DNA from 4 places in the Gordonia oleivorans genome. Region 1 is predicted to be linked to each of the others. Evidence: riboswitches for the same ligand, from Rfam matches in the RefSeq annotation. Region 1 holds a riboswitch; each other region holds the start of a gene.

Region 1 (7,845 bases):
GGTCGGGGTGCGGGGCGGCTTCTCCGACGGGGACGTCGTCGAACTCGTCGGCACGTCGGGGCGGGTGTGTGCGCGTGGCGTGTCGTCGTATGACGCCGACGACGTCGCGGCCATGGTGGGCCGCTCCACCTCGGAACTGCCGGTGGAGTTGTCCCGGCCGGTCGTGCACGCCGACGATCTGGTGACCGTCTGACGTTCGGTCCGGGTCAGGGTGCGTCGAGATCGGCCGCCGCGGAGTCGGCGGCGAGTGCGGGCAGGACAACGCCGCAGTAGTGGTCGATCTTGAGGTCGGCGATGTCGTCGGCGCGGGTGGCGCCCCGGTTCACCACGATCAGCAACTTACCGGTGCGTCGCGCATACCGGGCGAAGCGCAGACCGCTCATCACGGTGAGCGAAGAACCCACGACCAACAGGGCGTCACTGTCATCGACGAGTGAGAATGACTGTGCCACAGCACTCTTCGTCGCATTCTCACCGAAGTACACGATATCGGGTTTGAGGATTCCGCCGCAGCGCGGGCAGTCGGCGACGACGAAATCGCCGGTGTGCTCGACGGTCATGTCGGCGTCGGGGGCCACCTCGATGGCGCCACGACCCAGAACCCGGTCGGCGAAACCGGGATTCAGCGATTCCAGACGTTCGGCGAGCCGGTGCCGCGAGGTGATGGCGCCGCAGCGCAGGCAACGTACCCGGCCGTAACAGCCGTGCAGTTCGATGACGCGCCGCGTGCCGGCCTTGGTGTGCAGCATGTCGACGTTCTGGGTGATGATCCCGGTCAGCCGGCCCGCGGCCTGCAGATCGGTGAGCGCCCGGTGGGCCGCATTGGGACGCGCGGCGTCCATGTGGCGCCAGCCGAGATGGTTTCGGGCCCAGTAGTGTTGCCGGAACTGCGGCGACGATCGGAACATCTGCGCGGTCATCGGCGTGCGGACCGGGGCGCCGGGACTGCGATAGTCGGGAATCCCGGAATCGGTCGAGATGCCGGCCCCGGTGAGCGCGCAGATCCGCGCACCGTCGGTCAACGCACGAAGCCGCTCGATCCGGATGTCGATATCCGGATCGAGCGGCGTCTGTTCGGCCGGGGTCCAGCCGATCTGTAGGCGGGTGCGCACGTGATCCAGGGTATCGGCGCGCACGCGTCGAGGTGGCCGGGCGGCTCAGGCCTCGACCGGCTCCGCGTGCCGACCCTCGGGTTGTTCGGGCACTGTGACCAGGGGATACACCCCGTTCTCGTCGTGCACCTCGGTGCCCACCACGGGCGGATTGAACACGCACAGCATCCGCATCTGCGTGTCGGCGGTGACGGTGTGCCGCTCGTGCCCGTTGAGCAGATACATCGTGCCGGGGGCGAGCGGGTAGGTCTGCCCCGTCTCGCGGTCGAGGAGCGTGCCGGTGCCCTCCACCAGCCACACCGCCTCGATGTGGTTGGCGTAGTGGAACTCGTTGACGCTGCCGGCGTTGATGGTGGTCTCGTGGAAGGAGAAACCGACCCCGTCTCCGCCGAGCACGATGCGCTTGGACACCCAATTGCCCTTGGGGTCGGCGACATCTCGGTCGGTTCCGGTGATCTCGTCAGTGGTACGGACGATCATGCGAGTACCTCCTCGGTGGCATCGGCGAGGATTCCCAGACCGCGGTCGAGATCCTCGGGCGAAATGGTCAGGGGCGGGAGCAGTTTGACGACCTCGTCGGACGGTCCGGAGGTCTCGGTGAGCAGTCCGGCGCCGAAGGCGGTGGCGCACACCTTGCCGGCGTTGGCGGGCTCGTCGAAGACGAGTCCTCGAACCATACCCCGGCCGCGGGTCGACACGCCCTCGTGCCGGGTCGCGAGGGTGGTGAGCACCTCGTCGATCTGGCGGCCCTTGATGTGCACGTCACGCGACAGCGCGTCGTCGGACCAGTAGTGCTCGATGGCCCGCGTTGCGGTGATGAAGGCCGGGTTGTTGCCGCGGAAGGTGCCGTTGTGTTCGCCGGGTGACCACACGTCGAGGTCACGGCGGATCAGGGTGAGTGCCAACGGTAGGCCGTATCCACTGATCGACTTCGACAACGTGACGATGTCCGGGGTGATCCCGGCCTCCTCGAACGAGAAGAACTCGCCGGTGCGGCCGCAGCCCATCTGCACGTCGTCGACGATGAGCAGGATGTCGCGGCGGGCACACAGGTCTGCCAGGGCGCGCAGCCACTCCGCACGGGCGACGTTGACGCCACCCTCACCCTGCACGGTCTCGACGATGACGGCGGCCGGCAGGTTGAGGCCGCTGCCGGAGTCGTCGAGGACCCGCTCGAACCAGCTGAAGTCCTCGACGGCGCCGCCGAGGTAGTTGTCGAACGGCATCGGGGTGGCGTGCACCAGCGGAATGCCCGCACCGGCCCGCTTCATCGAGTTGCCGGTCACCGACAGGGAACCCAGCGTCATGCCGTGGAAGGCGTTGGTGAAACTGACGATCGACTCACGGCCGGTGACCTTGCGGGCCAGCTTGAGGGCGGCTTCGACGGCGTTGGTCCCGGTGGGGCCGGGGAACTGGACCTTGTAGTCGAGACCGCGCGGGGTCAGGATCTTGTCGGCGAACGTCTCCAGGAACCGGCCCTTGGCCGCGGTGGCCATGTCGAGTCCGTGGGTGATGCCGTCCTCGTTGATGTAGTCGAGGAGTGCGGACTTGAGGACCGGATTGTTGTGACCGTAATTCAGCGATCCGGCGCCGGCGAAGAAATCCAGATAGCGATCGCCGTCGGTGTTGGTGAGCCACGATCCGCGGGCCCGGCCGAATACCGTCGGCCAATTGCGGCAATAGCTGCGGACCTCGGATTCGTGCTGGGTGAAGACCGAATCGTCAATCGTTGTATCGAACATACTCATGAACAAACCTCCGATAGGTGAAAAATCGTGGGTAATGACGCACGGCCGCGTCCCGGGTCGTGCCCCATGCGCGATGGAATACCAACGAGCGCAAGGGATACGGACGCGCATGCGACGGAATCGCATGCGGCACTACGGTGCCGCCTGTGCCGAACCGTGCCACTTCACCGGCGGGCGGACGATCGCAGTGCGAGCCCGGTCGAAACTGCTCGCTGAGCGCCGTCACACCGTGCGCTCCCTCAACACCGTGCGTTGAGCTCGTCAAGCCGCTCGTTGAGCTCCGTCACACCGCTCGTTGAGCTCCGTCGAAACGTCAGTCCTGAAAGTCCCTCAGGGTTCCGGGATCTCGGGTTCCAGCAGGTAGAGATCCTCGGGCTCGTGGGCGTCGGGGAAGTCCGTCGCGGCGAAGAGATCGCGCCGGTCGAACCGAAGGCCGCGGGCCGCTGCCACGGACGCGAAAAGCCGTTGGGAGGCAACGTTATCCGGGCTGATGGTGGTGTGCATCGCGACGATGCCACGTTCTGCGGTGCGATCGAAGAGGCGATGCAGCATCGCGGCGGCGATGCCGTGGCCGCGATGGTCGTCGTCGACGGCGACCTGCCACACCATCAGGGTCGACGGGTCCGACGGTCGGCGGTAGCCGGTGACGAATCCGACTGCGCGGCCGTCGACTTCGGCAACGATGGACGTCTCTGCGAAATCGGAGCACCACAGTACGTAGGCGTAACTCGAGTTGACGTCGAGGACGCGGGAATCGCGGGCGATCTCCCAGAGCCGGGTTCCGTCGGTCACCGTCGGAATGCGGTAGTCGAGAGTGAGTGTGTTGGATGGGGCCGTTCTTATGTGGGACGGGCTCATGACGGATCCGACGTTAACAATGTGTGTCGTCGGATTCACCCACCGACGGAAATCGGTCACGGAATGACCCACCAATTCCCAGTTCAGCGGGCACATGTGAGGCCAGTCACATCGGGGGATCTGCAGGGCGGCAGAGCGGGGTCGCACGGGCGCGCTGGGCTCCCCTTCGTCGGCGCGGCCCTGGGGCACAATGGCGGGGTGACCCGCATCATTGCCGGCCGGTTCGGTGGACGCCGACTCAAGGTCCCCGACGACGGCACCCGACCGACCTCGGACCGGGTGCGAGAAGCACTGTTCAGCATGCTCGCCGCCCGCATCGACCTCGACGGCGCCCACGTCCTCGATCTGTACGCCGGATCGGGTGCCCTCGGCATCGAGGCCCTGTCGAGGGGTGCAGCGACGGCGACCTTCGTCGATGCACGCCGCAAGGCGAGCGGTGTCATCACGGCGAACGTCGCGGCGCTGGGCCTCGCCCCCGATGCGCAGGTCGTCACCTCGTCGGTGTCGACCTTCCTGGCCGGCTCGCCCTCACAGCCGTTCGATCTCGTCTTCAGCGACCCGCCGTATGCCATCGACCCGGCTGAGATCGAGGACGACCTCGCGCGACTCGGTGAGCGGTGGGTGTCCGCCGATGCATTGATCATTCTCGAACGTGCCCGGCGGACGTCGGTGAGCTGGCCGGAGGACCTCGAGGTGATCCTGACGAAGATGTACGGGGACACCGCCGTCGACGTGGGCATGCGACGGTGGGCCGCAGGGGACGGGTAGGTTCAACGGTCATGACCAGTGCGGTGATCCCCGGCTCCTTCGATCCCTTCACACGTGGGCACCGTTATGTGGTGGAGCGCGCCGCGAGGTGTTTCGACGAACTCGTCGTCACCGTCGTGGTGAATCCGAACAAACGGGGACTGTTCACCGTCGACGAGCGCCTCGAACTCATCGCCGAGGACTGTGCCGATCTGCCCAATGTGCGGGTGGACCGGTGGACCGGCTTGCTGGTGGACTACCTGCGGGAGAACTCGATCCATTCGATCGTGAAGGGTCTGCGGTCGGCGGTCGACTTCGATTACGAACTGCCGATGGCCCAGATGAACCGCGACCTGGCCGACGTCGAGACGATCTTTCTGCTGACCGATCCGCGCTACGCGCATGTGTCGAGTTCGTTGGTGAAAGAGGTCGCGAAACTGGGCGGTGACGTCTCGCCGTTCCTGTCGGCCCATATCCATCAGCGTCTCCTCGCCGAGATCGCGGGCGAGCGGCGGGTCTGATCGGCCGCTCGTTCGGCACGAGATCTTCACCTCTGCACAGAGAAAAACTCTCGCGGGTGCAAACCCGACATCGAAACATCCTCGCGCAGTAGCGTTCTGACCACGGTGATGAGCGTCAGCGTCAAGCCCTGGCTTGCTGGCCGGCAACCCTCGCGTCGCGGTGGGGTGCTCCAGGTGACAACCGGATCGGTATCGGACCGATAAGCGCGATGGCCACCGTGTGGCCGGAAGAGGTTGTATTGATGTTGCTGGATGTGTCATGCCGTTCGACGTCGTTGTCGACGAGACCACAGGGTTCGGCGGGCCGGAGATGACGGCATCTCGGGGCCGCGATGCGGGCTCGGTGGCGCTGACGGAATCGCCGCAGGCCCGCGATGATCACCCGACCGTGCCGGTCGATGTACCCGCGCCGCCGTCGCGTGATCCGGTGATACCGCTGCGTCATCCGGGGCGGTGGATGCTCACGGCAGTGGTCGCCGTGATCGCCGCGCAGATCGTCCACGGGCTGATCACCAACCCGTTCTTCCAGTGGGATCGCTTCGCGTACTGGTTCTTTCGTCCGGTCGTGATCGAGGGACTCTGGGTAACCCTCGAGGTGGCGGCCTACAGTGCGGTTCTCGGGTTGCTCGGGGGTATCGTCCTGGCCCTCATGCGCCTGTCGCGGAGTCCCGTTCTGGCAGCGGTCAGTTGGATCTACGTGTGGGTGTTCCGATCCATTCCGCTGATCGTGCTGCTGCTGATCTTGTACAACTTCGGTGCGCTGTATGAGTCGCTGAGTCTGGGAATTCCGTTCGGGCCCGGGTTCTTTCACTTCTCCGAGGCCGATCTGGCGACTCCGCTGATCATCGCGATCGTCGGGATCAGCCTGCACGAATCGGCCTTCGCCGCCGAGATCGTGCGGGGCGGAGTGCTGTCGGTGGACGCCGGCCAGCACGACGCTGCCGCGGCACTGGGATTGCCGCGCCACTATCACTTTCTCCGCATCACCCTTCCTCAGGCGTTGCGCACCATCGTCCCGTCCTATGTGAACCTCCTGATCGGTCTGATCAAGGCGACGTCGCTGGTCTATTACGTGTCGCTGCTGGATCTGTTCGGGGTCGTCTCCACCCAGAGTTCCACTTACTCCGGCGACGTGGTGCCGCTGCTCCTCGTCGCGACAGTCTGGTACATCGTCCTGACCAGCATCGTGTCGGTCGCACAGTTCTATGTCGAGCGATACTTCGCGCGTGGTGCGGTTCGGACCCTACCGCCGACACCGCTGCAGCGACTGCGGATGACCGCGGCGACACTCAGCCGGCAATCGAGGTGGACATCATGAACGCGGCATCGGGAGTCGGCATCGACGCCGCGGACCTGGCTGGCGTCACCGGCGCCGGTGCTCGGGTCGAGGTGCGCAACGCCCATCGCTGGTACGGAAACCTCCATGTTCTGAAGGGAATCGATCTCACGGTCGAACCCGGTCGGGTCGCGGCGATCCTCGGCCCGTCCGGGTCGGGAAAGTCCACCTTGCTGCGTACGATCAATCATCTCGACCGCCTCGACGCCGGACATGTGAGCATCGGGGGAGAGTTGATCGGCGTGCGCCGCGTCGGGGGTGGGCGTCTCAAGGAGCTGCCGGAGCGGGTCATCCTGCGTCAGCGACGTGACGTCGGCTTCGTCTTCCAGAACTTCAACCTCTTCGCCAATCTCACCGCCCTGGACAACGTTGCTGCGGCGCCCACGGCGAGCGGAGTGTTGTCGCGTGCCGCAGCGGTGGCGCGGGCCCGTGACCTCCTCGACCGAGTCGGGTTGTCCGACAAGGCCGATGCCTATCCGCGGCAACTGTCCGGCGGTCAGCAGCAACGTGTGGCGATTGCGCGTGCTCTTGCGCTCGAGCCGCGAGTGTTGCTGTTCGACGAGCCGACCTCGGCACTCGACCCCGAACTGGTCGGCGACGTGCTCTCGGTGATCGCTGATCTCGCGGCCACTGGTACCACGATGCTCATCGTGACCCATGAGATCGGCTTCGCGCGTCAGGTCGCCGACTCGGTGATCTTCATCGATCACGGCGAGATCATCGAACAGGGCACGCCGGACCAGGTCCTCGATCATCCGTCGCACCCACGGACACAGGACTTCCTGCGCCGCGTCCTCTGACGCACGCCCGGTAACACCATCCGGCGCACGTGGCCGGAGACGATTCATCGCCGCTCGGGAGTCCGTCGGCCAGGCCGGCGTTCCGGCACCGCAGTCACTCGGTTCCCGCCCACACCCACCCACTGAAGGAGTAGTCATGTCTCGACATCGATCGTTCGTCCGGCGCGTCGCCGCCCTCGCTGTCGGCGGGGTGATCGCCGCGACCGCACTCAGCGCGTGCGCGGGGGCATCCGCCGACGACACCGCCACACCCGGCTCGGTGGTGGTCGGTGCCGTCTCGAACGGAGCCGCCAAAGAAGTCACTCTGTCTGTGCCGCAGGTGGATTCGATTCGCGGTCAGCTTCCTCAGGAGGTCCGTGACTCGGGTGAATTGTCCATCGGGATCGGCGCACTCCCGTCGGGATACCCGCCGTTGGCCTTTGTCGGGTCCGACCAACACACGTTGACCGGTGCCGAGCCGGATCTGGGCCGGCTGGTGGCATCGGTGTTCGGACTGAAACCGGTGATCGAGAACTCGACCTGGGAGAACCTCTTCGTCGGAATCGACAGTGGGCGAGTCGATGTCGGATTCTCCAACATCACCGTGACCGAGGAACGCAAGGACAAGTACGATTTCGCGTCGTACCGTCGCGACCAGCTGGCATTCGAAGTGCCGGCGTCGAGTTCGTGGAACTTCGACGGCGACTATCACACGCTGGCGGGAAAGACGGTCGCGGTGAATTC
Region 2 (7,845 bases), on a different contig from region 1:
TGGCCATCGAACACAGCAGTGACCCGATGACGAAGATCGAGATGGCCAGCAGGAAGAACGGTTTGCGGCCGTAGATGTCGGAGAGCTTGCCGTAGAGCGGGGTGACGATCGTGGAGGTCACCAGGTAGGCGGTGGTGACCCAGGCCTGCAGGTCGTAGCCCTGCAGGTCGTCGGCGATGGTGCGGATCGCCGTCGAGACGATGGTCTGGTCGAGGGCGGCGAGGAACATGCCGATCATCAGTCCGGCCATCACTGTGAGGATCTGGCGATGCGTCAGACCGGCACCCGCGTGTTCTACGGGTGAGGCCGACGAGGCGGCCGCCGCGTCATGGTTGGTCATCGGGGTCCTTTCGATCGGGCTGGGATTCGTCGTTGGCGTGCTTCCCGGATGGGGGTCTCGCGCAGTCGGGAACCATGAAGGTCTCGGTGGCGTCGACGAATCGGTTGAGCAAGCTCACCAAGGTGGAGAGTTCGTCGGCGGTCCAGTCCGACATGGCGTCGTTCATCGCCGCGCGCCGAGCCGAGCGCATGGCCTCGACCTGGGCGTCTCCGGCTTCGGTGATCACCAGCAAAGTCGCCCGTCCGTCGTGCGGGTCGGCCTCCCGACGCACCAGCCCCTTGTCGACGAGTTGGGCGACCTGTCGGCTGACCGTGGACGGATCGGAGTTGAGCGCGCCCGCGAGTTCGCGGGAACGCATCGGTCGGCGCTGCAGATGGAAGAGTCCCTTGAACGCCGCGATCTCGACGTCGCCGTCCGGTGTGCGCAGGGTCGTGTGCACGGCTCGGTCACGTACCCGCAGGTAGCGGGACAGCGCGTCGAAGAGGCGGTCGACCTCGACCGGATCGAGCATGGCGGATCCCCCCGGATGAGTCGGAGCATTTCTTCGGTGCGCGAATCAATCAGTTGCAATGTGCACCTAGTTGGACTGCGCAAGTATGCGCTCGAATGTGCCGCGATCGCAAACGCCATTAGGATCGGTGGCCGTGACCCCTTCGCCCCCACCCACCGCGTCCGGAACCCGCCCTCACTTCACTTCGATGCCTGACCTGGCATTACGGGATCTCGGCGGTGCCGTCGTGTGGTCGAATGACGACCTGTTCGCGGAGGCGCAGAACCTCATCTCGACGCCGCCCGCGGAGTACCGGCCCGCGACGTTCGGTCACAAGGGCCAGATCTATGACGGCTGGGAAACACGGCGTCGTCGTCGCGATGGGGTCGACCAGGCGATCATCCGCCTCGGCGCTCCGGGCGTGATCTACGGCGTCGTCGTCGACACCGCCTGGTTCAAGGGCAATTACCCACCGTTCATCTCGGTGGAGGCCGCCGCCAAGGAGGGTGTGGTCTCCGTCGACGAACTGGTCAACGACACCGAGTGGATCACCATCGTCGACAAGAGTCCGGTCGACGGGGACACCCGCAATCCGTTCCGGGTGGATGCCAAGGACCGTTTCACCCATGTGCGTCTGACGATGCACCCCGACGGCGGCATCGCCCGCTTCCGGGTGCACGGCCGAGGCGTGCCCAACCCGCACTTCTTCCGGTACGGCCACTTCGACCTGGCCGCGCTGGAGAACGGCGGCCTGATCACGGCCTGCTCCAACATGTTCTACAGCTCACCGAACAACCTGCTGATGCCCGGCCGGGCCCGCCACATGGGTGAGGGCTGGGAGACCTCCCGACGCCGCGACGACGGCAACGACTGGGTGCAGGTGCGCCTGGCCGGCCAGGGGCGGGTCAGTCTGATCGAGCTCGACACGAGCTACTTCCTGGGCAATGCACCAGGCGCCGCCACGGTCCGCGGCCGTGACGGCGACGACGGCGAGTGGTTCGAGGTCCTGCCCCGCACCGAGCTGCAGCCCGACACCCGGCATCGGTTCGTCATCGACCTGGACCGACCGATGACCGAGGCGCGGATGGACATCTACCCCGACGGCGGTATGGCCCGGTTCAAGCTGTACGGACTGCTCACCGAGGAGTCCTACGCCGGGCTCATCGAGCAGTGGGAGCGCGGGGAGGCCTGAGGCGGAGTCTGTGCCGTATGCAGGTGTCAGGATGTGGCACCTGCATACGGCAATCCCACTCCGGACCGGTGCGAGATCTGCGGATCAGGCGACGCGTCGCGCGGCACCGGTGAACGTCGGCAGCACGAGCTGACGGACCCGGTTCTCGGTCGCCGACCCGTCCAGCGACACCAGGATCACCGCGTCGGCGACCTCGGCGGCGTAGATGTCGCGGATGAGGGTGACCAGCCCGCTGGGTGTGCCGATGTAGCGGACGGTGCCGCCGTCGAGCTCGTCGGGGATGCCCGCGACCGCCGCCCGCGCCGACGCGGCATTCGGGGCGATGGCCACCTCGACCTCCAGTGCCACACTGAAATTCGCGGTGTCCCGGATGCCGGACCGCAGCACCGACCGGGCCCGCTGCGCATCGCGAAGGGTCGGTCGACGCACGACGATCGGCGCGTCGGTGGCCGACACATCCCCGGCCAGTGCCACGCGCAGACCGGGGCGGCCGATGCTGATGCGGACGTCGGAGAGTTCGGCGGTCATGGAAGTGCCTTTCCGGGAGCGGTGCGGGTGAGTTCGGTGAGTGCGGTGATGAGCCGGTCGACGTCGGCGGAATCGGTGCCGAGGCCGAAGCTCGCGCGAACCGCGCCGTCGGTGTGTCCGAGCCGGGCCAGCAGCGGATGCGCGCAGAACTTGCCGTCGCGCACGCCGATTCCGTGATGATCGCTGAGGAACTCGGCGACGGCGCGCGGCGTGTGTCCGTCGACGGAGAAGCCGGCGATGCCGACGCGATCGAGGTCGTCGGCGAAGATCCGCAGCGGCGTCACGTCGGCGACGCCGGCCAGTCCGGCGTCCAGACGGGCGCGCAGTTCCGCCTCGTGCAGGCCGATCAGTTCGAAACCGAGGTCGACGATGGCCTCACAGGCCGCGGCAATGGCGATGGCGCCCAACACATTCGGCGAGCCGGCCTCATGCCGCGCGGCACCCGAGTGCCAGGCGGTGGAGGCGCAGTTCTCGTCGGGTCCGTCGACGAGGCTCACCTGCGCCGACGCCCCACCGCCGGCGAGATACGGGTCGGCGGCGTCGAGCCAGTCACTGCGGCCGATGAGGACACCGGATCCGAACGGTGCGTAGAGCTTGTGGCCGGAGAAGACGAGGTAATCGATGCCGTGGCTGACGATCGACACCGGTCGGTGCGCCACCAGCTGCGCCGCGTCGACGAGGATGCGGGCACCGTGGCGGTGGGCGATCGAGGCCAGCCGCGAGATGGGCAGCACCTCGCCGGTGACGTTGGATGCCGCGGTGACGGCGAGCAGGGCGGCCGGCGCCGCGGCGAGTTCGGCGTCGAGTGCGACCAGGGTGTCCTCGAGGGTGTCGCACGCCGAGACGATGCGCGCGGTCCCGTTGTCGCGGGACACCCACGGCAGCAGGTTCGCGTGGTGCTCGATGTCGAGGACGACGACGTCGCCGGGAGTGCAATGGGCGGCCAGGTTGATCGCGTCGGTGGTGTTGCGGGTGAAGACGACGGTGTCGTCGGTCCGGCCACGCACGAAACGTCGCACCGTGTCCCGGCACTGCTCGTAGCGGCGGGTGGTGACCTGCGACAGGTGGCCGGCACCGCGGTGGACGCTGGCGTACTGACCCAGCGACGCCGCGACGGCGTCGGCGACGGCGGTGAGGGCGGGTGCGCTGGCCGCGTAGTCGAAGTTGGCGTAGCGCACGTGATCTCCGCTGGTCAGCGGGGCGAGTTCGGCGGCACCGACGACCGAGGTCAGCGGGCCGATGGGCGGCAGGTCGGTGGCATCGGACTGCACGGCGCAGTCGTTGCGGTAGTCGGTGGTGGTGGCGACAGCAGTCATCGCAGAGGCTCCTTGGGAATCCACGCTTGCCGTGCCCGGTCGGTACACGGCCAGGTCGTCACCCGGAGCACCCCACCGCGGAGGAGGGTTGCCGGCCAGCTAGCCGGGGCTTGTCGCTGGCACTCATGACCTGCACCAAGGGTGGCCTACGGTGCGCAAGGGTGTCAATTTTCACTCAGCGTGAGCGAAAGACCGCGGCCCGTCGTCGCCTAAGTTGGTTGGGTGTCCGTCTCCGATACTCACGCCGCGTCGCCGTTCGTCCTGTCGCGACCGCACGGGACGGTGCGAGCGCACGGCGTGCGGACGCGATTCGCCGACGCCGACGACGCCGCGGCCCGGCTGCGCAGCGGCGCCGTCGACGCGGTGGTCGGGGCAGTGGCCTTCGATCCGTCCGCCCCATCGGCACTGTTCGAGCCTGCGGCGTTGGCCCACGAACCGCTTCCGCTCGCCGGGGGCAGACCGCCACGCCGGACGCTGAGTTCGTTGGAGCAGATTCCGGATCCGGCCACCCATCGTGATCGGGTGCATGCCGCGTTGTCGGCCATCAACTCCGGCGCATTGGCGAAGGTCGTCCTCGCCAGAATGATTCGGGCTCAACTGGATTCGCCGGTCGCGGTCGACGGGCTCCTGGCCGCACTCGCCGGCGGCAACAGCGAACACAACGCATTCGCGGTCGACACCGGCGTTTCGTGGCTGCTCGGTGCGAGCCCGGAACTGTTGCTGCGCAAGGACGGTCGCGAGGTGACGTGCCGGCCGTACGCCGGTTCGGCTCCGCGCTCGGCCGATCCGGACGCCGACCGGGAGTCCCGCGAGAAGCTCGCGGCGTCGGAGAAGGATCATCGCGAACACGCGTTCGTCGTCGAGCACCTCCGGAATCGCCTGGCACCGCTGTGCAGGGAACTCACGATCCCCGATGAGCCGCAGTTGTTGTCAACCGGCGAGATGTGGCATCTGGCGACCCCTATTCGGGCGATACTCGACGACGACGCCGTCGGCGCACTGGATCTCGCGATCGCGCTGAGTCCGACACCGGCGGTCGGCGGCACGCCGAGCGAGGTGGCCACGGAATTCATTCGCGCACACGAGGAACCACGCGGGTTGTACGCCGGTGCGGTCGGGTGGGCCGACGCGGCCGGCAACGGCGAATGGATGGTGACCATCCGCTGCCTGGAACTCGAGCCAGACCTCCGCACCTTCCGGAGCTGGGCGGGTGGCGGCATCGTCGCCGACTCCGACCCCGACGCCGAACTCGCCGAGACCACAGCGAAACTCCGAACGGTATTGCGGGCGTTGGATATCGACGACTGAACCGCACCCGTCGAGTGGGCGCCCTATCCCGTCGAGTGGGCGCCACATCCGATCGAGTGGGCGCTCTTTTGCGTCGAGTGGGCGCCACATCCGATCGAGTGTGCATCGAGCCGCCCGTCGACGCAGGCCGACGACGGAATCCGTTCGGCGTCGGATACCCGACCGACGCAACCGAAGCACGCACCGCCCACCTGGGCCGATCGTCGCCGACGACGGGGAACACCTCGCCGTGGGCGACACTTTCGACGATTCCTGTCGCACCGTCCAGTACTACAGTCCCTATGACGACTGCTCGACCACGGTGACGGTGTACTCCTACGCCGGTGACAAATTGTGGGAGCTCGAAAGCCCAGGACCGGCACAGCCGTTGGCCGGCATGCTGTTCGTCGGTCCCAGCCGGATCCTCTGACCCAGGCGAGGCCCTGGCTCGACGCGCGCCCGGATACACCCGGAAGAGTGCAGACGAGTTCAGCTGAACCAGAATCACTTTCACGCACCTCGGCCCCACCCGGAACTCCCGGGTGGGGCCGTTGGGTATCGACCGAGGTCAGCCGATCAGATCCACATCCACAGCCACTGACGGCTGCGCGGGTCGTAACGGCGCACGCGGCGACGACGCTGGACGGGGGCGGGATTGTTGTTGCGGCGAGGTGCGGCCATGGTGAACTCCTGTGTTCGTGGACGTGAGATCCGCTGTGTGCGTTTCTCTCTGACGTCTTCCACGATGCCGGCACACCCTTGCGGTGCCGTGCACACGACCTGCCAGGTTGCTGCGCGACCGCAAACCGCGGCCACACACCGGTCAGCCCAGCGCCTGATCCAGATCGCCGAGTAGGTCGTCGACGCCCTCAAGCCCCACCGACAGCCGAACCACCGAGTCACCCAAACCGATCGCCGCACGACCCTCCGGTCCCATCGCCCGGTGGGTGGTGGTCGCCGGATGGGTGATCAGCGACTTGGAGTCGCCGAGGTTGTTCGAGATGTCGATGACGCGGAGTCCGTTGAGCACGTCGAAGGCACGTTTCTTTCCCTCGACACCGTTGAGTTCGGCCAACTCGAAGGTGACGACGGTGCCGCCGCCGGACATCTGCTCCTTGGCGAGCTCGTACTGCGGATGTGATTGCAGGAACGGGTATTTGACCCAGCCGACCCGCGGATCATCCTCCAGGAACTGCGCGATCCGCAGTGCCGAGGCGACCGACGCGTCGACGCGCAGACGCAGGGTCTCCAGGCCCTTCACCAGCGTCCACGCGTTGAACGGGCTCAACGCGGGACCGGTGTGACGCATCAGCGTCTGCACCGGGCCGTCGATGTACTTCTTGGTGCCGAGCACCGCACCACCCATCACGCGGCCCTGACCGTCGATGTGCTTGGTGCCCGAGTAGACGATGACGTCCGCCCCGAGTTCGAGACCCCGTTGCAGCAACGGTGTGGCGAACACGTTGTCCAGCACCACCTTTGCACCCGCGGCATGCGCCAGCTCGGACACCCGCGCCACGTCGACGAGGGTCTGCATCGGATTCGACGGGGTTTCGAAGAACACCGCGTCGGCCGGCGTGGACAACGCCTCCTCCCACTGGGAGAGATCCTCGCCGTCGACGAATTCCGTTGTCACACCCCAGCGCGGCAGGATCTCGTTGGCCACCACGAAACACGACCCGAACAGGCTACGCGCCGCGACCAGCCGATCCCCGGCCTTCAACAGCGCACCGAGAGAGACGAAGACGGCGGCCATTCCACTCGCGGTGGCGAAGCACGCCTCGGCCCCCTCGAGCAGCCGCAGCCGCTCCTGGAACATCTCGACGGTCGGATTCCCGTAGCGGGAGTAGACGAATCGCTCGTCCTCACCGGTGAAGGCACGCTCGGCGGCCTCGGCGGAGTCGTAGACGTACCCGCTCGTCAGGTACAGGGCCTCCGACGTCTCGAAGAAACCCGATCGATCCAATCCACCGCGGACCGAGATGGTCTCCGGCGAAACACCAGGTGGCAGTTCGCGACTCACGACTGCCTCCACGGAAGATCCTGGGCGCGCCAACCGCTGGAACCACGATGATCGAATTCGTCGAGCGCACCCTCGAATCCGTCGAGCACGTTGTAGGCGAGGGAGACACCGTCGGCGGTGGCCGCCTCGGCCGCACCGATCGACCGGTGACCCGAACGGCAGATGAAGATCACCTCGTCGTCGTCGGCGATGCCCGCGTCACGCAGTTCGGCGACAAACGCCTCGTTGGGGGTCCCGGCGGGGAAGGTGGTCCACTCGACGAAGATGGTCTGCTTCTCCAGCACTTCGAGGTCGGGCACACCCACGAATGACCACTCGGCGCGCGTGCGACAGTCCACCAACTTCGCCTTGGGATTGTTCTCGAGCTTCTCCCAGGCCTGCTGCGGGGTCAGATCTCCGGCATAAGTCATGCCTTGCACACCTTCCAGTTCCCGTTCTCCCGAAGCACCACGACGTTCGTCGTCTGCTTCTCGTCGGATTTCTTGTCGAATTGCCAATGTACTGTCGCCGTCGCGCGGTCACCGGAGACGCTGACATCGCTGATCTCCGGAATCACGATCCGCCCGTTGGCCTCCAACGACTTCTGGTTCTCGGCGGCGAACTCCGCCTCGGACGGAAAGTCACTCGCATTCAGGTCGGCGGCGCAGGTGTGATCGCGGAATTCCGCGT
Region 3 (7,845 bases), on a different contig from region 1:
ACATTCGGGGCCAAGAAGCGGCGCTCATCAGATCGAGAATGACACGGTCGTTAGCGACACTAAGTAGGGATTGGCATCTCATCCATGTTGGAGACCAACAGCCAGGGCACTGACGGCGACGCGACGTCGCTGGGTGTCTCGGTGGGCGAGGGGATGATCCATTACGTTCTGATGACCCTCGACGACGCCGGCCGGACCGATGTCACCTCACGCGTCTTCGATGTCGACCCCACCGACGGCCTCGACTCCGTCGGTCGCGTCAATGCCGGGATCGACCTCATGCTCGACGCGGCGCGGGCGGCCGATCGCCGGGTCGGACCGATCGGCGTCGCCGCCCGGACCGCCACGCAGCGCCGCCGCCTGCGCTCGGGCGGGTCGGGGACACGGCGACAGGTCTACCTGAGTTCCGACGAGGAGGCGGTGGCCGAATACCTCACCCGCACCGGCCAGATCGACCGCTTCACCGCCGTGGTGGTGGCCGACTGCGGTGACACCGGAATGTCGCTCTACACGGTGGATCCTGCTGCCGGGACGATCGCGTCGATCGAACGAACCGTGGTGATCAGTGGCCGTGCGCTGGATCGATCGCTCGCCGATCATGTTGCCGCGCAATCGGTCTCGATCGGCCGGGAGGCGCAGACGCGACGTGGGCGGGAGTTGCTGGTCGGTGCCTGCCGGACCGCCAAGGAGGAGATCGGCGACGCGGTACCCGCATCCGGTGCGGGTGGTCTGCGTCTGACCCGGGCGGCGGTCGCCGAGGCGGCCGCGCCGATGGTGGCGGATGCGCGTGGAGTGCTCACGCGTTACGTCTCCGCGGTCGGCCGGCACGGTCCGGCACCCGACGCGGTCGTCCTGGTGGGTGGCCTGGCGAATCTGCCGGTGGTCCACCAACTCGCCACCGACGTCGATCTGGAGGTGCTGGTACCGCCCTCCCCGGAGATCGTCGCCGCGACCGGCGCGGCGATGCTCGCCTCGTCGTCGGCGACCGGCGGTCTCGGCTTCATCGGCGGGCATCGCGGACCACGCTGGTCGCTGGCACCGGCGGCCCTGGTCGGATGTCTGATCGCCGCCGTCGTGATGGCCGCCGTCGCGGTCGGCGCAACGCTGTCCACCGGGGATTCTCCGGCGCCGACGTCCACGGTGGGTGCCGAGGAGGTCGCGACCACCGACTACACCGGGTGGACCTCGACGACGCGTTCGACGACATCCACCGCGATCAGCGCGGTGCTGCCGCCGCCGATCGCGCCACCGCCCGGCGGTCTCCAGTCGCCGGGCTGGGCGACGACCGAACTGCCGCAGACCACGATCTCGGCGACGACGCTGACGCTGGTGCCGAACACGCCGAGCGCCACCACCACCAGTCCGGCACCGAGCACCACGACCCCGACAACGCCACCGCCACTGCCGATTCCATCGCAATGGTTGCCGCCGGGACTGCTGCCGCTCATGCCGCCGCAGACGAGCACCCCGGCGCCGAGCACGCCGGATCTGACACCCTATCCCGTCCCGGCGCCGCGGCAGCAGGCCGTGCCGTCCGCTGCGCCGACGACGACCACCCCGGCCGGCTGACCCGACTCGACGGCTGCGGCCGTGCCGATCGGCGACGATCAGCGACGCGCGAGATCCACTGTGCGCTTGAGGAGATCGGCGATGGCGTCGAACTCGGTGAGGAAACCGTCGTGGCCCTTGTCGGACCGGATCACCTGCAGACCGCCCACGCAGTTGCCCAGGCCGTCGGCGAGCTCCTGTTGTAACCGCAACGGGTACAGGCGATCCGAATCGATACCGGCGACGATGATCGGTACCTGACACGACCCCAGCGCCGCGGCGATGCCGCCACGGCCGCGTCCGACGTCGTGATGGTTGAGAACCTCGCTCAGCACCACGTAACTGCCCGGATCGAAACGTTCGATGAGCTTGTCCGCCTGGTGCTCGAGGTAGCTCGCGATCGCGTATCGCCCACCGCGCAAGGGGTTTTCACCATCCTGCGCAGAATCGCCGAACCGCTCGTCGAGTTCCAGTTCATGCCGATAGGTCAGATGCGCGATACGACGCGCGATCCCCATGCCGATCATCGGTGAGCGGCCGGTGCCGTGATAGTTGCCGCCCTGCCAGTCCGGATCGGACGTGATCGCCGCGATCTGCGTTGTCTGCGTGCCGATCTGATCGGCGGTGGCGCGGGCACCGACCGCGAGCACCAGCGCGGTACGCACCTTGTCGGGGTAGGTGATGGCCCACTCGAGCGCACGGGCCCCGCCCATCGAGCCGCCGAGAACCGCACCGATGCTGCGGATGTCGAGCGCCTCGAGGAGGGCGGCCTCGGCCCGAACCTGATCGAGCACGGTGATCTGCGGGAAGCGTGAACCCCACGGCCGCCCTTGGGGATCCGGCGAGGACGGACCGGTCGAACCGCGGCAACCGCCGAGCACGTTCGCCGAGATCACACACCATTCGTCGGTGTCGATCGCCGCACCCGGACCGATCAGGCCGTCCCACCATCCGGGGGAGGGCTGCTCGTCGGTCGCTGGTCCGGTGACATGGGAATCACCGGTCAGCGCGTGCAGGGTGAGGACGACATTGTCGCGTCCGGGTGACAACGTCCCCCAGCGCTGGAACGCCAGGGTGACGTCGTCGAGCACCTCTCCGTTGTCCAGAGCCAACGACCCCACCCGCATGCGGACCATCTGCCCGTCGGGAACCTGCTCCCACTCGGGTTGATGCGCCGCGGAGGCCTGGGGGTCGATGCTCACCGACACGGGGTGTGTGCTCCTGTCTCGAGTCCGGATTACTGTGCGGCGGCGAAACCCTGGGCGAGGTCGGCCAGGATGTCGTCGATGCCCTCGATGCCGACGGCCAGGCGGACCAGACCGGGGGTCACACCCGCGGCCAGCTGCTCCTCGGGGGTGAGCTGACTGTGGGTGGTCGAGGCGGGATGGATGACCAGCGAACGCACATCACCGATGTTGGCGACGTGGCTGTGCAGCGTCAGGGCCTCCACGAAACGCTTACCCGCGTCGACACCGCCGACGATCTCGAAGCCGATGATCGCGCCCTGGCCCTTGGGTGCCAGTTGCTGACCGCGCGCGTACCACGGCGACGACGACAGGCCGGCGTAGGCGACCGAGGAGACCTGCGGATGGTCGTTGAGGAACTCGGCGACGCGCTGTGCGTTGGCGACGTGCCGTTCGATGCGCAGGCTCAGGGTTTCCAGGCCCTGGGCGAGCAGGAAGGCGTTGAACGGCGAGATCGCCGCACCGGTGTCACGCAGCAACTGCACGCGGGCCTTGAGGGCGTAGGCGGGTGCGCCGAGATCGGCGAACACCGCGCCGTGGTAGCTCGGGTCGGGGGTGGTGAAGCCCGGGAACAGGTCGACCCCGTCACGCTGCACCCGCCAGTCGAAGGTGCCGCCGTCGATGATCACGCCGCCGATCGCGGTGCCGTGTCCACCGATGTACTTCGTCGCCGAGTGCACGACGATGTCGGCGCCGTGCGCCAGCGGGTTGAGCAGGTACGGGGTGGCGACAGTGTTGTCGACGATCAGCGGCACACCGTTGCGGTGCGCGACCTCGGAAATGCCTGCGATGTCCAGGATCTCGTTGTTCGGGTTCGAGACCGACTCGCCGTAGAAGGCCCGGGTGTTGGGGCGCACGGCCGCCTGCCACGACTCGAGGTCCTCCGGGTCCTCGACGAAGGAGACCTCGACGCCGAGCTTGGGCAGCGTGTAGTGGAAGAGGTTGAAGGTGCCGCCGTAGAGCCGCGGGCTCGACACCACGTGCCCGCCGTTCTCGACGATGTTGAGGATGGCGTAGGTCTCGGCGGCCTGCCCCGACGCGACGAGAAGTGCGGCGACACCGCCCTCGAGAGCGGCCAGGCGCTGCTCGACGACGTCCTGGGTCGGGTTCATGATGCGGGTGTAGATGTTGCCCGGCTCGGCCAGCCCGAACAGGTTGGCGGCGTGGGTGGTGTCGTTGAAGGTGTACGACGTGGTCTGGTAGATCGGCAGCGCGCGAGCGTTGGTGGCGGCGTCGGCGCTCTGACCCGCATGGATCTGTTTGGTCTCGAAGCTCCAGGTGTCCACAGGATTCACGGTGCCGTCGTTGGCTGCGTCAGACATGGAAATAGATCACTTTCTACGGTCGGCAGGGTTACTGGAACCCTGATGGGGTCCGACCTTCGGACCCGCGCTTGCCGGGGACACACTGCGTCGTCCCACAACCCGGTCATCACCCGGAGCACCCCACCGCGGTTGGAGGGTTGCCGATCAGCAAGCCGGGGCTTGTCGCTGATGCTCATGACCTGGCGACAAGGATATAGCACGGCCACGCCGGGCTGATAACCCTCCTGCTCACCATGGTTGGAACGGTGGCGGGCGTGGTGGCCACCGAAACGGCACCGCGCGGTGCGCTCGAGAGCGCGGTGGTGTCCTCCGGCCGGAGGAATTGTGGATCGTGAGGCCGGTTTTCGATATCCACTACTGGACATCGGCCTACGCTGCACGCTATGGCAGGGTTCGGGGACCGACGTCGCATTCGACTCGCAGCTCTCACGGTCGGCGTGGGCGCGGTGGCGGCATCGCTGGTGACGGCGACATTTCTGGGGCGTGGGGTGGCGCTCGCGCAGGAGAGCGATTGCGCGCCCGGTGCGGTCTTCACCGTCGGGGGAACGTGGAACACCGACGCGAGTTACCTGGTGGGGATCGAGCAGCGATACACCGGGCACGGGCCGCAGTGGCAGGAGCTTACCAACAGTCCCTACTCGGGCGAAGATGCTTACGACATCATCCCGGTGCCGTATTCGGCAACCATCTGGCCGCTGGGAGCGGTCGGCTACAACGCGAGCGAGTCCGAGGGAAGGGCGAACCTGGAGCAGGCCGTCGCGACGTATCAGCAGAGCTGTCCCGACAGCAAGATCGTCATCGTCGGATACTCCCAGGGTGCGCGTATCGCCGGCGACGTCCTCACCGACATCGGTCAGAACCGCCCGCTCGAGGACGGTACCGTCATCGATTCGAGCAGGGTCACCGGTGAGCTCTACTCCGATCCCCGGATGGTGGGAACCCTGTGGGGGCAGGGCATCGAATCGGCCCTCGTCGGGGTCATCCCCGGCCTGACCATGTCGGGTCCGCGTAGCGGCACCGATTACGGCGGCCTGCCGGTGACCACCTACTGCATCGAGGGCGATCCGATCTGCGACCTACCGGATGTGCTGCACGACCCGATCGGCGTCGTCGACGACTTCTTCGGGTACTGGGTCAAACACAATCAGTACCCGTATCACATGTATCAATACCCCGGCGACTACGTGATCTGGGATTTGGGGCCGGTCGACGGTGAGATGACGTGCACGCAGACCGGCACCCTCGAGAATGTGCAGACGTGCACCATCTCGTCGCCGTCGTCGTCGGCCATCATCGTGCAGAACCTCGTCGACGCGCTGGGCCTCGACTGGTCGGTGCCCGATCTGCTGCCGTACCGGTTCCGGTTCCCGGACATCATCGGCATCACCCTGTCCGACTTCCAGGTCCCGATCCGCTGGGTGATGGACTGGCTGCCACCGCTGCCGGAGCTGGGTTACGGCGCCTACCTCCCGAATCTGTTCGACTTCCAGGACATCCTCAACGGTGTGCTGCAGTGGGATTCGGCACTGTTCAAGCAGGGTGTGGTGGCGCTCGCGGCGAGTGCGACGAGCATCGTGCTGCTGCCGGTGAACTTCGTCCGGTACTGGGCCGAGCGGATCGTCGAGGGCATCACCACGGTGCCGTGGGGCCCCGACTCGGCATCCCAGACGACGGCATCCCAGACGACGGCATCGCAGACGATTGCGGCGCTGTCCTCGTCGCCGGCGTCCGCGAGGTCGTACGGCGTCAGCACGCTGTCGGCGGGGGAGACGCAGGAAGAGGCCGAGGGCAGCGGCGACGCGCAGACCGATGGCACTCCGGGAAGCCTCGGCGGCGGAACGCAGGTACCGGAAACATCGACGTCGGATTCACCGGCGACGCCGGTGACCACCGTCGACACCACGCCGTCGGCCACGCCCGAGCCCACCGGCGGCGCCACGCCGTCGGTCACGCCCGAGCCCACCGGCAGTGCCACGCCGTCGGCCACGCCCGGGCCCACCGCTGACCCGACGCCGTCGGTCACTTCGTCGCCCACGCCCGAGACCACGGGCAGCGCCGTGCCCACCGCCGACGGTGCAGCCGTCGACGCCTCGAAGGAACCGGTCGGCGTCGGCTGACCCGACGACGCCCGCCTCGGGCGCTCGGCTCCGTGCGGCGCGCGCCGTTTGCCATGTGAACGACCTCACGCCGCCGAATGGGAATCCTCGGCGCCCGCGCGGTGGTTGGTGGACCTATGCCCGAGTCCGTCCACACGCCTGCCGACTCCGTCGTCGAGTCCTCCTCACCCTCGGAGACCTCGGCGAGCGCGCCGCCCTCGCCCGCCCGTCCGATCCGGTGGGCGATCCTGGCGATGGCTCTCGGCGGGTTCGGCATCGGGACGACCGAATTCGTCGCCATGGGCCTGCTGCCCAACATCGCCCATGCGATGTCGGTGAGTGAACCCAGCGCCGGCATCGTCATCTCCGCCTACGCCCTCGGTGTGGTGATCGGCGCACCGCTCATCGCCGCGCTGACCGCGCGGATGTCGCGACGCACCCTGCTGATCGCTCTGATGGTGGCCTTCACCATCGGCAATGCGGCGACGGTGGTGGCCCCGACGTTCGGTCTGCTCATCGCGGCGCGGTTCGTCGCGGGTCTTCCGCACGGCGCGTACTTCGGGGTGGCCGCACTGGTCGCCGCCCACCTGGCCGGACCGCGGAAGCGGGCCGCGGCGATCGGTCAGGTCATGCTCGGGCTGGCCGTGGCGAATGTCGCCGGGGTGCCGATGGCCGCGTGGCTCGGTGAGCACTTCGGCTGGCGTAGCGCGTTCGTGGTCGTCGTGGTGGTCGGCGTGGCGACGATCGGTGCGCTGGCGATGAATCTGCCGTCGCTGCAGGACATGCGCGTCACCAATCCGATGACCGAGCTCGGCGCGCTGCGTCGACCGCAGGTGTGGTTCACCCTGTTCATCGGCGTCGTCGGATTCGGCGGCATGTTCGCCTTCTACACCTATCTGAACACCGCGTTGACATCGCTGGCCGGGCTCCCGGTGTCATTGGTGCCGATCGCGCTGATGCTGTTCGGTCTCGGCATGGTGGTGGGCAACATCGTCGGCGGCATCGCCGCCGACCGCAACGTCGCGCTGTCGATCCTGGTGGGACTCACCGGCACCGGACTGGTGCTGCTCCTGTTCGCGCTCCTGGTGCAGAACGTGTGGGCGGCCCTGATCCTGACGTTCTTCGTCGGCGTCGGCGGTACCTCGATGGTGCCGGCGCTGCAGACCCGGCTGATGGATGTCGCCGAAGATGCGCAGACGCTGGCGGCGGCGCTCAATCACTCGGCGCTCAACATCGCCAACGCCGCCGGCGCCTGGCTGGGTGGTGTGGTGATCGCGGCCGGATACGGCTACCGCGCCCCGTCGATCCTCGGCGCCGCCCTGGCGGTGGCGGGAATCGTGGTCCTGGTGGCCGCGCTGGTGGCGCAGCATCGTCGGGTGCGCGGCATCTGGATGCAGAGCCGGCAGACCTCACCCGCCGAGACGGTGTGAATCGCGGACCCGGGGGTCAGACACGGGGGTCAGACACCAGTGGCGCCGCCTGTCGGACAGGCGGCGCCACTGATATGCGTTGAAGTCTGATGCTCGGGGAATCCCGGCGACTCAGCCCACGTCCGGCGGGGTCGCGACGATCTTGGCCATGTACAGCTGCTCGCCGAGCTTGTCCATCAGTTCGAGCTGGGTCTCGAGGTAA
Region 4 (7,845 bases), on a different contig from region 1:
AACCGGATTCCGAGATAACGCAGCATCGTCGCGTTCACCTCCCGGACAGCCACGTGTCGTGGAACTGCAACCGCGACGAGGCATCGAACGTCACCTGATGGGTGGTGGCCGCGGCACCGATGGCCTGCGACAACTCGATGGTCGGGACGAACAGTCCGTTGTCGAGGATCTGTTGTTGTGCGGTCGCGAGGTGGGCATTGCGTTGCGCGGTGTCGGTGGTGGACTGTTCCCCGGCCAGGGCCACGTCGAGAGCGGGAATCGGTCCGCGCCGGTTCAGGTTTCGTCCGGTGAGCCCGAACTGGGTGCGCAGGATGTCGCCGTCGGCACGGGTCACGTTGTAGTAGATCGCGTCGTAGTCACCGGAGTTCTGCCGGACCGTGGCCGTGGCCGCCGGCACGACGTCGAGTTTCAGTTCGACGCCCACATTCTTCAGTTGCTGCTGGACGAGTTCGAGGATGGCCTGGTTGCCGGCGAACACCGGACTGTAGAGCACCGAGAAGCTCAGGCGTTGTCGGTCCTTGGTCCGGATTCCATCGGCGCCGGCCCTCCAGCCGGCGTCCTCGAGAATCTTCTTCGCCGTGTCCGGCTGAAAGCGCAACTCGGCCGAGGAGTCCGAGTATCCGGGGGTGTTGGACGCCAGGACGCCGGTGGCGGGATGGAAGTCGTCGTCGAGGACGGTGGTCACCAACTCCTGCCGGTTGATCGCCGGCAGCAGTGCGCGCCGCACCGCGGCGTCGGCGAGGACACCACGGGATACGTTGGGCTGCAACCCGAACGGCACACCCGGGTTCACCGCGGTGAGGACCTGTCCACCGGCCCCGGTGATCTGCGGCTTGTCGTTGGGCAGGGCATCGCTGATCGCGTCGAGCTGCCCGGAGGCGAGCGATCCGGTGCGCACCCCGGACTCCGCGATCACCGTGAAGTCGATGCCGTCGAGGTAGGCGTCACCGGCGTGACCGAAGACCGACGATCCCCAGCGGTATCCGGTGCGTTTGCGCAGTGACGCCGACTTGCCCTGCGCCCAGCCCGAATACACGAACGGTCCTGATCCGATGTTGGTGCCCTGGCACCTCTCCTCCGGCGTCGCGGCGACGGTGGCCTCGGCCTGAATCCCCAACTGTGGAGTCGAGGTGGCCTGCAGGAACTGCGCATTGGGGGCACCGAACGCCACCCGCGCGGTCAGCGGATCGACGACGGTGGTGCCGGTGTATCCGCCGAGGTAAGTCGCCGCCAACGGTGCCTTGGCCGCGCCGAGCGGCCCAACGATGGCGTCGAAGTTCTCCTTGACGGATTCGGCGGTGAGCGGCGTGCCGTCGCTGAAGGTGACACCGGGCTTGAGGTGGAAGGTGAAGGTCCGCGCATCCGGGCTCACCTCCCAGCTCTGGGCGAGCCAGGGCTTGAGTTTGCCATCACCCGGGTCCTGATCGGTGAGTGAATCGACGACCTGCCGGGTGACATAGATCGTCTGGTTGGTGCCGCTCTGGGCCGGGTCCGAGCATGTGGGGGCGTCGGAGAGTCCGTAGCGCAGGGTGCCTCCCAGCACCGGCGGTCCGGCGTCGTCGGAGCCCGAGGACCCAGAACCGCAGGCGGTGAGCACACCGGCCACGGCCACCACGGCGAGTGTGGAGACGGCCGATTTCGCGGTGACAGCAATGCGATTCATCAGATCAGCCCCCATGCCTTGGCGAGCAGCTCATGCGACCTCAGCCGGTCGGCATGGTCATGGGTGACCGAGGTGATGACGAGTTCGTCGGCGTCGGTGAGCCGCCCGAGTGCGGCGAGCCGCTGCACGACGGTGTCGGGTGATCCGACGAACTGGGTCTCGAGCCGATCGGCGACCAGTGCCAGCTGGTCGGCGGGCAGCGGCTGCGCCGTCGCCGGGTCGGGGTACTCGATGGCGCCGTGGCCGGTGCGGATGCTGTGCACCCACTGCCCGTAGCCGTTGGCCAGATGCTGCGCGGTGTCGTCGTCGTCGGCCACCACCACGTCGGCGGACACCACCACGTAGGGTTCGGCCAGCACCGACGACGGGCGGAACGCCTCCCGATAGGCCGCGACCGCCTCGAGGGTGGTGCCGGGGCTGACGTGGTAGTTGGCTGCGAACGGGAGTCCGCGGGCGCCGGCGACGTGAGCGCTCTGCCCCTTGCTGCTGCCGAAGATCCACACCTGCACGTCGGCCCCCTCGCCGGGAACCGCATGTAGCTCCTGACCCGACGGACTGGTGTAGGTGCCGTCGAGGAGCGACAGGATGTCGTCGACCTGCTCGTCGAAGTCCGGTGGCTGCGCACCCGGCTGCGTCAACACCTCGAAGCTGCGTGCGAGAGGCGAATGTGCCAGTAGCGCAGTCACATCGAGGGGTTCGGGGATCACCACCCCGTCGACGAGCCGACTCGGGGTCGGTGCGGAAATCGCGACCGGACCCGCGGGTGTTGCCGCCGCCTCGGCGCGTCGCTGTCCGGATCGGCCGAGCCCCAGGTCGATTCGGCCCGGATGGAACACGTCGAGCATCCCGAAGGACTCGGCCACCGATACCGCCGTCGTCTGCCCGACCTGCACCGCCGCCGATCCGACGCGGATCGATCGGGTCGCGGAGGCGATCTGACCGATGAGCAGCGCCGGCACCGAACTCGCGACGGCGGCGAAATGGTGTTCGGCCACCCAGTAGCGGCGATACCCCCACTGCTCGGCGTGCTGCGCGAGATCGATCGTATTGTGCAGCGCAGCAGCAGGATCGGAACCCTCGCTGATAGGTGCGAGGTCGAGCACCGACAGCGGGGCATGGTCACGAAACGTCACGGGGTGTCTCCCATCGATCCCGGCGTTAGCACCCTGGGGCGGGTTGCTGCGACGTCGACGAGCCGGGTCTCTCGGTCGCTCCAGATGGTCGATTCACCGTAGGCCCGTGATGCTGAGACAGGCAAAGAGAATGTCGGGACGGACGCCGTCCACGCCCGAATGCGGCGACGATTTTCTCGCGCCGAAGAATTTAAGTCGGCCTCGCCACCGGTTGCTCGATGGGCTATCGTCGGTTGTGCGACTGGCGCAGCCGGAGTCCACCGGCAAGGAGCACCGTTTCCCGACATCGTCCGCCTGGGTGTCGATTCCACACCAGAAGGAAACGTGCCATGACCCAGCGCGTACCGGTTCCCGGCGGCAGGACCCGCCGGCACCATGTCGTCATCGTCGGATCGGGGTTCGGCGGGCTGGCTGCCGCTCGTCGACTCGAGCATGCCGACGTCGACGTCACCCTGATCGCACGCACGACTCATCATCTGTTCCAGCCGTTGCTGTACCAGGTCGCCACCGGGGTGATCTCGCAGGGCCAGATCGCACCGCCGGTGCGGGTGATTCTTCGCGACCAACGGAATGTGACGGTGGCACTGGGCGATGTCGAGGCCATCGACCTGGAGAATCGTGCGGTGACCTCACGCATGCTCGAACGTGTCACCACCACTCGGTATGACAGTCTGATCATCGCCGCCGGTGCGGGCCAATCCTATTTCGGCAACGATCATTTCGCGGAGTTCGCGCCGGGCCTCAAGACCGTCGACGATGCACTCGAGTTGCGCGGCCGCATCCTCGGGGCGTTCGAGCAGGCCGAACTGTCCACCGACCCGATCGAGCGTGATCGCCTGCTGACGTTCGTGGTGATCGGAGCCGGGGCCACCGGCGTCGAGATGGCCGGTCAGATCGCGGAGATGGCCGGCACGACGCTGCGCGGCACCTTCCGGTCCATCGACTCGACGCAGGCACGGGTGATCCTGCTCGACGCCGCACCGGCGGTGTTGCCGCCGTTCGGTGAAAGGTTGGGCTCCCGAGCCGAGAAGCGTTTGCGCGCACTGGGAGTCGATGTGCAACTCGGTGCGATGGTCGTGGACATGGACTACGACGGACTCGTGGTGCGCCAGGCCGACGGTTCGACGCGTCGCATCGAAAGTCAGTGCAAGGTGTGGTCGGCGGGGGTCGCGGCCAGTCCGCTCGGCCGACAGCTCGCCGAGCAGTGCGGGGTGGAACTCGACCGCGCGGGTCGGGTACGGGTCGAACCCGACCTGACCATCCCCGGCCATGCCGAGGTGTTCGTGATCGGTGACATGATGGCCGTCGACGGAGTCCCCGGTCAGGCCCCGGCCGCCAATCAGTCCGGGCGGTACGCCGCCGACGCCGTCGCCGCCCGGATCAACGGCACCCATCGCGACCGAAAGCCGTTCACCTACTGGGACAAGGGGTCGATGGCGACAGTCGCCCGGCACTGCGCGGTCGCCCGGGTACCCATCCCGGGCACCTCACGGGCCGTCGAGTTCTCCGGCTTCTTCGCCTGGCTGGGGTGGCTGTTCCTGCACTTGCTGTACCTGGTGGGGTTCCGCAATCGGTTCATCACGTTCATCGACTGGACCCTGGCCTTCACCTCCCGCAACCGTCATCAGTTGGCGGTCACCGAGCAACAGGTGTTCGCGCGGGCGGCGATCGATCGGCTGTCACACGACCTCGCGGCCTGATCTCTCAGGTGATGGCACCCATCGTCCGGTCCGCGGTGGGTGCCGAGAGGTAATCGAGGACCGGCAGCACCGTCCGCAGGGCGGCGGGAGCGATGCGTTCGGGCCGGTGGGTGATCGCCCGGACGATCCAACTCGCCGCCTCATCCACCGACAGTGCCGCCACATCGTCGTATTCGGCTGTGGGCGAGATCATCTCGGTCCGCACCAGCGGGTAGTAGATGTTGGTGGCACGCACTCCGGGATGGGGCCGTTCGGCGTTGAGACTCCGGCCGAAGATCGACAGCGCATTCTTCGATGCCGCGTAGGCGGAGAACCGCGGGAACGTTCCGGCCATCAGTCCCCAGGTGCAGACGTTGACGATCTGCCCGTGACCGCGCTCGACCATGCCGGGCAGCAGCCCCAGGCTCAGTTGGACGGCGGCGAAGTAGTTGATCGCCATGGTGCGCCGGTAGTCGTGGAGCCGGTCGGTGGAGTCGATGATGGACCGCCGGATCGACCGGCCGGCATTGTTCACGAGGACGTCGACCTCCCGCCCGGACAGCTCACCGAGCAGCCGGTCGGTGTCGGATTCGTCGGACAGGTCGGCCATCAGGTAGTCGCAGCCGGTCTCGTCGGCCAGCGAGGCCAACTCCTCCTCGCGGCGCGCCACGGCGATCACCTGCGCCCCGCGCGCGGTGAGTTGCTGCGTGGCCACCCGGCCGATCCCGGCGGACGCGCCGGTCACCACCACCCGCAGGCCGGCGACGTCTCGTCCGCGACCGGTGAGGGTGTCCTCGATGACCGCCGGCAACATCGTCCGCCGCTGCATGACGTCGAAGACCGCCGCCGACACCGATCGCGGAGACAAGGAGACCACCGAGTCACTCCAGCTCGTCGCGCAGCTTCTTCTCGGTGTGCCGGACGGCCTGGGCCGCGAACGGCTCCATGATCGCGCCCAGCGCACGGCCGGCGAGTCCGCCGGGCAGGATGTACTCGAACTCGGCATGCACCTCGGTGCCGCCGTCGGTGTCGTGGAACCTCCAGGTGGTGTTGGCCTGGAACCCGTCGATCGCCTTGAGCACGATGAACTCGTGTTCCACCCACTCGATCGTCTCGACGACCGATTTCAGGGTCTTCGGCCCGGCCTTCAACTCGACGTCGAAAACCGACCCGACGCCGCTGGTGACATCGGTCTGCGGCGCGAACTTGTGAACACCGAACATGTACTCGGGGACGTTGGTGTAGTCGTTGATGTAGTCGAACACCGCAGCGCGCGGCACGGAGATCTGGGACGAATGCCTGACAACGCCCATGACGGAACCCTCCTGTCGGTTTGCCGAGGCGCACGTCACGTGCGCCGACTCACGCGCCACACTACGCACTGAGACAATGCCCGACGGCATGTACCCCGTCACGGCGTTCGGTCGCCGCCATCCGAGCCATAATGACGGTATGCGATCGCGAGGCAAGATCATCGAGGCGACGCTCGACCTGATCTCCACCGACGGCTTCGCCGCGGCCAGCATCGCTGCGGTCGCGGCGAAGGCCGGAGTGTCCCGGCAGACGGTGTACTCGATCTTCGGTTCCCGCGAGGACATGGTGTCCCAAGCGATGGGCGAACTCGCCATCTCCGCCATGCGCGAGATCCATGAGCGACTCGACGGCATCACCGACTTCGGTGACTTTCTGATCGAGTTCATCATCGCGGGCCGTTCGATGGCCATCGCCGACCCGGCCCTGTCGGTGTTGCTGAACTCGCAGGAGAGTCACCCGTTCTTCGACGAGGGCGCGATGGCACGCACCCGGGAGGTGGCCGCGGAGATCCTGCGACCGGCCGTCGCCGGCAAACCCGAGTACCGACCGCACTTCGCCGACATCGTCGACATGACCGCACTGTTGAGCGTCTCGCTCGTCGCCGTCGACGACGGCCAGCGATCCGACGACGAACTGCGGGCGTTCCTCGGTCGCTGGCTGCGACCCGCCCTCGATGCGATGGCCCGCGCCTCAGATGGCTGATCCGACGTCGGCGGCGACGATGCGGTCCAGCGCCCGTTCGGCGATGGCCGCGATCGTCATCGACGGGTTGCACGCCGCCGAGTTACCCGGCATGAGCGCGCCGTCAACCACGTAGAGGCCCCGCTGCCCCAGCACGCGTCCGTCGAGGTCACAGACCGACCCCATGTTCGCGCCGCCCACCGGATGCCACGTCGACGGCACGATGGCGTTGGTGTCGACGAGTGTCGATCCGGGACCGGCGATCCGGGTGGCGGCCGGATGCAGGTGGCGGGTCTGGATCGATGCATCGCCCTCGTGCGGCCAGCGCAGGACCGCCTGGTGGCGCGCCGAGTCGTAGGTGAAGTGACCGCGGGCGTTGCTCACCCCGTAGCCGACCATCATCGTGCTGTGCGCATCCACCGGTAGCGGCGGGATGGAGGCCTGGATGAGGGTGAAGGCGTTCGCGGGATCTGACCAGTTGGGACTGCCGTAGACCACTGGACCACCTTGTGTCGCACCGAAATCCGACGTCAGACTGTTCCAGATGTAGATCCGGTCGGCGTTGGTCCCCCACCCCTGCCCCAACGCGTCGGGTAGGTCGCCGATGCCACCGGTCGCCTTGGCGCACATCAACATTCGCGTGGTGTTCATGCTTCCGGCGGCCAGGATCAGCGCGCCCGTCGTCAGCACCTTCGTCTCCAGGACACGTCCGGTCTCGTCGGTGCGGTGCACCTCGACGACCCAGCGCCCGTCGCGCGCCCGACGAATGTCGGTGACGTCGTGGAGGGTTCGGACGTCGAGGAGTCCGGTGCGTTCGGCCTGCGCGATGTAGGTGACGTCGACGCTGTGCTTGCCGCCATTGTTGACGCCGATGGCCCCGCTCCCGTCGGTGTAGGCCGGACGCATCTTGCCGGCCAGTTCGGCGAGGGCGTAATTCCAGTCGATGGGCATCGGAATCTTCTGGACGGGCAGTCCGGCGCGGCGGGCATGGGCGGCGAATTCCCGTGCGGCACGGTAATTCGGACTGCGGATCAGCGAGTCGGGTGCGACCGCGGCGCCGAGCATTCTGGCGACCCGGGGGTAGTAGATGGTGTCCATCGCACGCCAGTCGATGCCCGCGGGGAAGTGCGAGGTGAACACCGACTCGATGGGCTTGAGCGTCATCCCTTGATACACAAGCGATCCGCCGCCGAGTCCGGCCGCGACCATGACGGTCATGTTCTCGTCGCTGATCGACTCGAAGAGTCCGACATAGGGATCGACCGACAGCGGCTTGCCGAACACCTGTGGGGTGGACTGATGCCAGAGGATGCGTTTGTCCGGGTTGGTCGCGTTCGGGAAGGTGGTGGCATTGGGACCGGTGACCCAGCGCCGA

Evidence for each region. Region 1 has a riboswitch for S-adenosylmethionine ahead of ABLE92_RS04160 (amino acid ABC transporter permease). Riboswitches for the same ligand answer to the same signal wherever they lie in the genome.
Region 2: it holds a riboswitch for S-adenosylmethionine, as region 1 does, so the genes downstream of both, ABLE92_RS22975 (aminotransferase class V-fold PLP-dependent enzyme) here and ABLE92_RS04160 (amino acid ABC transporter permease) in region 1, are expected to answer to the same signal.
Region 3: it holds a riboswitch for S-adenosylmethionine, as region 1 does, so the genes downstream of both, ABLE92_RS00900 (bifunctional o-acetylhomoserine/o-acetylserine sulfhydrylase) here and ABLE92_RS04160 (amino acid ABC transporter permease) in region 1, are expected to answer to the same signal.
Region 4: it holds a riboswitch for S-adenosylmethionine, as region 1 does, so the genes downstream of both, ABLE92_RS03075 (LLM class flavin-dependent oxidoreductase) here and ABLE92_RS04160 (amino acid ABC transporter permease) in region 1, are expected to answer to the same signal.

Annotation. Positions count from the first base shown of each region.
Region 1 covers NZ_JBDZDI010000002.1:146,505-154,349, forward strand. Annotated here, with positions in the region: gene proB (glutamate 5-kinase) at 1-193, shown strand, start outside; gene ABLE92_RS04130 (Sir2 family NAD-dependent protein deacetylase) at 207-1,112, opposite strand; gene ABLE92_RS04135 (ectoine synthase) at 1,158-1,592, opposite strand; gene ectB (diaminobutyrate--2-oxoglutarate transaminase) at 1,589-2,860, opposite strand; gene ectA (diaminobutyrate acetyltransferase) at 3,191-3,718, opposite strand; gene rsmD (16S rRNA (guanine(966)-N(2))-methyltransferase RsmD) at 3,917-4,486, shown strand; gene coaD (pantetheine-phosphate adenylyltransferase) at 4,498-4,986, shown strand; SAM riboswitch class IV at 5,091-5,199, shown strand; gene ABLE92_RS04160 (amino acid ABC transporter permease) at 5,246-6,304, shown strand; gene ABLE92_RS04165 (amino acid ABC transporter ATP-binding protein) at 6,301-7,122, shown strand; gene ABLE92_RS04170 (ABC transporter substrate-binding protein) at 7,259-7,845, shown strand, end outside.
Region 2 covers NZ_JBDZDI010000024.1:70,220-78,064, reverse strand. Annotated here, with positions in the region: gene ABLE92_RS22995 (MDR family MFS transporter) at 1-340, opposite strand, end outside; gene ABLE92_RS22990 (MarR family winged helix-turn-helix transcriptional regulator) at 327-851, opposite strand; gene alc (allantoicase) at 1,039-2,022, shown strand; gene ABLE92_RS22980 (hypothetical protein) at 2,107-2,550, opposite strand; gene ABLE92_RS22975 (aminotransferase class V-fold PLP-dependent enzyme) at 2,547-3,866, opposite strand; SAM riboswitch class IV at 3,884-3,997, opposite strand; gene ABLE92_RS22970 (isochorismate synthase) at 4,089-5,174, shown strand; gene ABLE92_RS22965 (hypothetical protein) at 5,404-5,583, shown strand; gene ABLE92_RS22960 (O-succinylhomoserine sulfhydrylase) at 5,977-7,176, opposite strand; gene ABLE92_RS22955 (rhodanese-like domain-containing protein) at 7,173-7,586, opposite strand; gene ABLE92_RS22950 (Rv0361 family membrane protein) at 7,583-7,845, opposite strand, start outside.
Region 3 covers NZ_JBDZDI010000001.1:205,995-213,839, reverse strand. Annotated here, with positions in the region: gene ABLE92_RS00910 (molecular chaperone) at 85-1,569, shown strand; gene metX (homoserine O-acetyltransferase MetX) at 1,608-2,756, opposite strand; gene ABLE92_RS00900 (bifunctional o-acetylhomoserine/o-acetylserine sulfhydrylase) at 2,786-4,114, opposite strand; SAM riboswitch class IV at 4,177-4,297, opposite strand; gene ABLE92_RS00895 (cutinase family protein) at 4,501-6,234, shown strand; gene ABLE92_RS00890 (MFS transporter) at 6,351-7,643, shown strand; gene bfr (bacterioferritin) at 7,755-7,845, opposite strand, start outside.
Region 4 covers NZ_JBDZDI010000001.1:682,653-690,497, forward strand. Annotated here, with positions in the region: gene ABLE92_RS03065 (ABC transporter permease) at 1-26, opposite strand, end outside; gene ABLE92_RS03070 (ABC transporter substrate-binding protein) at 35-1,663, opposite strand; gene ABLE92_RS03075 (LLM class flavin-dependent oxidoreductase) at 1,663-2,796, opposite strand; SAM riboswitch class I at 2,804-2,887, opposite strand; ZMP/ZTP riboswitch at 3,024-3,103, shown strand; gene ABLE92_RS03080 (NAD(P)/FAD-dependent oxidoreductase) at 3,126-4,496, shown strand; gene ABLE92_RS03085 (SDR family NAD(P)-dependent oxidoreductase) at 4,501-5,304, opposite strand; gene ABLE92_RS03090 (SRPBCC family protein) at 5,357-5,788, opposite strand; gene ABLE92_RS03095 (TetR/AcrR family transcriptional regulator) at 5,928-6,491, shown strand; gene ABLE92_RS03100 (GMC oxidoreductase) at 6,480-7,845, opposite strand, start outside.